Regions from separate parts of the Janthinobacterium sp. GMG2 genome, predicted to be linked through region 1. Evidence: predicted binding sites of a transcription regulator. Region 1 holds the regulator's gene; the other holds the start of a gene.
The links. The regulator sigma-54, encoded in region 1, starts transcription at its own class of promoters, with help from an activator protein. The targets are predictions, from matches to a motif close to TGGCANGNAANCTGCTTT.

Region 1 (3,092 bases):
GCGCTGATCGTCAAGCCCGTCAAGCCCAGGTACAGGCCCAGCTGGCCGGCCAGGCGGGACAGGAAATAGCTGCCGCCCACATCGGGGAACAAGCCAATATTGACTTCCGGCATGGCCATGCGCGTGCGGCCCGTGACGATGCGCAGGCGGTTGCCGGGCCCGGCTTGCGCCACGCCCATGCCGCCGCCCATCACCACGCCATCCATCACGGCGATATACGGTTTCGGATAGAAATGGATCACATGATTTAACGCGTATTCTTCCGTAAAGAAATCTTCCAGCAAGGCGCTGCCGCCTTGCGGTGTGGCCAGGCCCGCATCGTAGAAGAAACGGATGTCGCCGCCGGCGCACAGTGCTTTCTCGCTGCTCGATCGGATCACGACGGCGTCCACCTGCGGATCGTCGCGCCAGGCCAGCAGGGCCGCGCTCAGGGCGCGCACCATCTCCAGCGACAGGGAATTCAAGGCTTTCGGACGGTCGAGCACGATATGGCCCGTGCGGTTGCGGATGGAAGTCTGGACGAAGTCGCTCATGGCAGGCGTGAAAAAAGTAAAAGTACAAACATTCTAGCGCCTGCGCGGGGAACATTGTGTTCAAAAGGTAGGGGCGCAAAAAAGGGCGCAATGTGCGCCCTTAGTTGATCACAACTGCTGGAAGCGGGTGGCCTTAAACGGCGACGACGGCGTCTTCCTCGGAGTTGTCTGGCAGATGCTTGATCGCCTCTTTACCGTGCCCTTGCACTTTGGTTTTGTATTTCATCACTTGCCTATCGAGCTTGTCGATCAGGGCATCGATCGCGGCATACAGGTCTTGTGCCAGGCTTTCCACATAGACGGTTTTGCCACTTAAACGCAGGTTGACTTCGGCCTTTTGACGTTTTTCTTTCTCTTTGAGGTTATCCACGGTCAGAATCACGGCGATATCGATAACTTGATCGAAATGACGTTTCACGCGTTCCAGCTTCGTTTGTACGTATTCACGGATGGCTGGTGTCACTTCGAGATGATGTCCGCTGATGGTGAGATTCATACACACTCCTAAAGATGATCGGGTTCGTGCGGTCCATCCTATCCGGCCCGCAGAGGAACCGAAAAAAACTTACAAACACTTACGCAGGCTCACTGGCGGAATTTTCAACGCTTCCCGGTATTTGGCAACAGTACGTCGCGCAATCACCATGCCTTGTTCCCCCAGCATGTCCGCAATCTTACTGTCGGATAAAGGATTTTTAGGGTCTTCTGCTCCTGTCAGTTGCACGATCAATGCCCGTATCGCCGTCGATGACGCTTCGCCCCCCGCTTCGGTGGCGACGTGGCTACCAAAGAAATATTTCAACTCGAACATGCCGTGCGGGGTCAGCATGTACTTTTGAGTTGTTACCCGCGAGATAGTACTCTCGTGTAAACCCAGTGTATCAGCTATTTCACGGAGCACAAGGGGGCGCATGGCAACGGCCCCGTGCGAGAAAAAGTTCTTTTGTCTTTCTACTATTGCCTGTGCCACGCGCAGGATCGTGTCGAAACGCTGGCGCATATTCTTGATCAGCCACTTGGCTTCCTGCAACTGTGCGCCCATGGCGCCCTCGCCCTTGCCCTGCTTGAGCAGGTTGGCGTACATGGCGTTGACGCGCAGGCGCGGCATGACGTCATTGTTCAGGGTCACTTGCCAGCCATTGCGCGCGCGCTTGACGACGACGTCGGGCACCACGTAATCGGACACGTCCGAGGCGAACACGGCGCCCGGATGCGGATTGCACTGGCGAATCACCGTCTGTGCTTCGCGCAAGTCTTCATCGTCGCAATCGAGGGCTTTTTTCAGCTTGTTGAAATCGCGCTGGGCAAACCAGGCCAGGTGCTTTTCCACGATGACGAGCGCCATGCGCCGCGTCACCATGGCGATGTGCGGCAAGCGCTTGATCTGCAGCGCCAGGCATTCGGACGCATTGCGCGCGCCCACGCCGGGCGGATCGAAACTTTGCAGCAGCGACAAGGCCGTACGCATCTCGTCGGCGTCGATTTCCAGCTCTTCCGGCAGGCGCGCCAGGATGTCGTCGAGCGACTCTTCCAGGTAGCCATTGTCGTCGAGCGCGTCGATGATCAGCTCGACCAGCGCGCGGTCGCGCAATTCAAGCACCGTCACGCGCATCTGCTCCATCAGGTGTTCGCGCAGGGTGCAGTGATGGGCCTCGAGTTGCGGGCGGGAATCTTCGTCGTCGGGCGCCTTGCCCCGGCTCGCCTCGCTCCAGTCGCTGTCGCCGCCATCCGCCGCGGCCGGACCCTCGCCCGCCTCGCCGTCAAAGGTTTCCGCTTCGGCTGGCGCCGCGGGCGCCTCCTGGCCTGGCGGCTGGGGCGGCGCTTCGGCCGGCGCCGCCGTGGAACTCAAGGCCCCGTCCGACAGCAGGCGCAGCGAACGGTCGAGCGGATCGTCGAGGCGCTCGAGCAGGGGATTGTCCGTCAGCAGTTGCTCGAGTTCCTGGTGCAATTCCAGGGTCGACAATTGCAACAGGCGTATCGATTGCTGCAACTGCGGCGTCAGTGCCAGGTGCTGCGAAGTGCGCAGCTGCAATGATTGTTTCATTGGCTTACATGCGGAAGTGTTCGCCCAGATAGACCCGGCGTACCGACTCGTTCGCGATGATGTCGTCGGGGCGTCCCGACGCCAGTACCGAGCCCTGGTTGATGATGTAGGCACGGTCGCAAATACCCAGCGTCTCGCGCACATTATGATCGGTGATCAGCACGCCGATATTGCGCTCCTTCAAGAAGCGCACGATGCGCTGGATCTCGATCACGGCGATCGGATCGACGCCGGCGAACGGTTCATCGAGCAGCACGAAACGGGGATCCGTGGCCAGCGCGCGGGCGATTTCCACGCGGCGGCGCTCGCCGCCCGACAGGGACAGGGCCTGGTTCTCGCGCAGCTTTTCAATCTGCAAATCGGCCAGCAGCTTATCCAGGCGCTCCTCGATCTCGGCCTTCTTCAAAGGACGGCCTTCGACGGTCTGGATTTCCAGCACGGCGCGGATATTGTCTTCCACCGTCAGCTTGCGGAAGACGGACGCTTCCTGCGGCAGATAGGACAGGCCCATCTGC
Region 2 (3,092 bases), on a different contig from region 1:
AGAAGAAGCCCAGCGCTTTCGGGCTATAGCTCACCAGCAAGTTCTTCGTTTGCTGGTAGTGATCGAGCATCATCTTGTGGTTTTCGCGGCCGATACCCGATTGCTTGTAGCCGCCGAACGCGGCGTGGGCTGGATACAGGTGGTAGCAATTGGTCCACACGCGGCCCGCCTGGATGGCGCGTCCCATGCGGAAGGCGCGCGAACCGTCGCGCGTCCACAAGCCGGCGCCCAGGCCGTACAAGGTATCGTTGGCAATCGCCAGCGCGTCGGCCTCATCCTTGAAAGTGGTCACGGACACGACCGGTCCAAAAATCTCTTCCTGGAAAATGCGCATCTTGTTGTTGCCCTTGAACACGGTCGGACGCACGTAGTAGCCGCCTTCCAGGTCGCCCGCCTGCGTGTTGCGCTCGCCGCCGGCCAGCACTTCGGCGCCTTCCTGGCGGCCGATGTCGAGATAGGACAGGATTTTTTCCAGCTGCTCCTGCGACGCCTGCGCGCCGATCATGGTGGACGAGTCGAGCGGATTGCCCTGCTTGATGGCGGCCACGCGCTTCAAGGCGCGTTCGATGAATTTTTCGTAGATCGATTCCTGGATCAGCACGCGCGATGGGCAGGTGCAGACTTCGCCCTGGTTCAGCGCGAACATGGCAAAACCTTCCAGGCACTTGTCGAAATACTCGTCGTCCGCATCCATCACGTCTTCAAAGAAGATGTTCGGCGACTTGCCGCCCAGCTCCAGGGTGACGGGAATCAGGTTTTGCGCGGCATAACCCATGATCAAGCGGCCCGTGCCCGTTTCGCCCGTGAAGGCGATCTTGGCGATGCGCTTGCTCGAGGCCAGCGGCTTGCCCGCTTCCAGGCCGAATCCGTTGATGATGTTCAGCACGCCCGGCGGCAGCAAATCGCCGATCAGCTCGATCAACACCATGATGGAAGCCGGGGTCTGCTCGGCCGGTTTGAGCACGACGCAATTGCCGGCGGCCAGGGCTGGCGCCAGTTTCCACACAGCCATCAAAATCGGGAAATTCCACGGGATGATCTGGCCCACGACGCCGAGCGGCTCGTGGTAGTGATAGGCATAGGTTTCCGCATCGATTTGCGCGACGGAACCTTCCTGCGCGCGGATGCAACCGGCAAAATAACGGAAGTGGTCGATGGCCAGCGGAATGTCGGCGTTCATCGTTTCGCGGATCGGCTTGCCGTTATCGATGGTTTCCGCCGTGGCGATCAGGCTCAGGTTCTGTTCGATGCGGTCGGCGATGCGGTTCAGGATATTGGCGCGCTCCGCAGGCGAAGTCTTGCCCCAGGCATCCTTGGCGGCATGGGCGGCGTCCAAGGCCAGCTCGACATCTTCCGCCGTGGAACGGGCGATTTCGCAAAATGGCAAGCCCGTGATCGGTGTGATGTTAGGAAAGTATTCACCTTTTACCGGGGCAACGAATTTGCCGCCGATGTAATTGTCATAGCGTTGTTTGAAGGGATTGGCTACGCCCAGTTTGCTGATGTCTGCGAGATTCATGTCGTCCTCTATCGGGTTAATTAGAATGGAATTGCTGTAATTAAAATCAAACGTCCTGGTACAGATGGGGTGAGTACACGGAGTCTTCCGCAAATGCCGTGCCAGCTCGGCATCCCACTACAAACTTAGCCGCTTTTACCCTTGTTACAAGGGCGTAGCGTCAATACCGGTGTGCTTTTCAGCGCATGCCCGGGCTTGAGCCGCTGCACAATGGAACAGGTGTACCAGACTGGAACACCTGTTCCTGTGCCATTAACGAATCACCACGCCCCATGGCAATTCACCTACAGCAATATCGGCCACCTTGCGCGCGCTGGCCGTGTCGATGACGGAAACGCTGTTCGAACGGCCATTGGCCACGTACAGCTTGGCGCCATCGGGCGTGATGGCCATGTTCCACGGGCGCTTGCCGACGGGAATGGTGGCCGTGACCTCGTTGCTGGCCGTGTCGATCACCATCACCGTGCCATCGATACCGTTCGAGACATACACCTGCTTGCCGCTGGGATGGACCACGATGCCGTTTGCATTCTTGCCAGCGGGAATGGTGGCGATGGCCTTGCGCGCGGCCATGTCGATAACGTAGACGGCATTGACCAGTTCGCACGCCACGTAGGCGCGGCCCGAGTCCGGACTGAAACCGATGCCGCGCGGGCGCAATCCCACGGCGATGGACGCCACCTGGCGGCGTTGCACCACATCAATGACATCGACTTGTTCAGCCTCTTCCGCGCTGACCAGCAGCCAGCGCCCATCGGGGCTGAAAACGGCATGTTCCGGATTGCGTCCACGCACCTTGATATCGGCGAGCAAGACGCCCGTCTGCCCATCGAGCAAGGCCACGCTATTGTTTTCCTCGACGGCCACGGCCACGTAATGACCGTCTTGCGAAGCGCTGACGCCTTCGGGCGACTTGCCCAGCGCCACCGTGCGCAGGGGGGCGCCGCCAGCGTTATCGATCAGCAGCAAGGCGCTGCTGGCCGCATCCGTGACAAACAATTGCCGCCCGGTGGGGTCGGCGGCGATGCCGCGCGGACGCTTGCCGGCTGCAATCTGGCGCACGACCTGATCGGTCGCCGTGTCGATTACACTCAAGGTGCCCGATTTTTCATTGGGAACATAAGCAAATGGAGCGGCCTGGAGGGAGGTGCAGGCAAGCGCTGGCAGCAGCCAGCACACCTGGCGCAAGCGCGAGAAGAAGTTGGGCATAATCACCTTTCGATGGCAAAACACAGGAAAAGCGCGCGGCATCGGCGCATCTGATAATTGCTGTATGCAAACGCCGTGCCACTGACACGCGTATAATTTCAGCCCACCAATGGAGACATGGCAGGCATATTGCTTGATACACAGATGCAGACCTGCGCCGCGCACGCGACCAAGCAGGCTTTTATTCACATTGGAGAATCCGCATGCAGCACCGTTTCCGCCTGAACACCATCGCCAGCCTGTTTGTCGCCGGCAGCGCTACCCTCGCCCCCCACGTCTTTGCCGCCGAGACAGCTGCCCCGGCCAACGGGCAACTGATGGATACGGTGGTCGTCAGCGGCAGCCGCATCGCCCATCCCAGCCA

Region 2: the regulator sigma-54 is predicted to act here: its motif matches at 1,606-1,623, upstream of adh (aldehyde dehydrogenase).

What each region holds. Positions count from the first base shown of each region.
Region 1 is NZ_JAXAWA010000003.1:611,198-614,289, reverse strand. It holds gene SKZ59_RS14875 (enoyl-CoA hydratase/isomerase family protein) at 1-533, opposite strand, end outside; gene hpf (ribosome hibernation-promoting factor, HPF/YfiA family) at 667-1,029, opposite strand; gene SKZ59_RS14865 (RNA polymerase factor sigma-54) at 1,099-2,577, opposite strand; gene lptB (LPS export ABC transporter ATP-binding protein) at 2,582-3,092, opposite strand, start outside.
Region 2 is NZ_JAXAWA010000011.1:3,689-6,780, reverse strand. It holds gene adh (aldehyde dehydrogenase) at 1-1,519, opposite strand, end outside; gene SKZ59_RS27820 (beta-propeller fold lactonase family protein) at 1,772-2,728, opposite strand; gene SKZ59_RS27815 (TonB-dependent receptor) at 2,932-3,092, shown strand, end outside.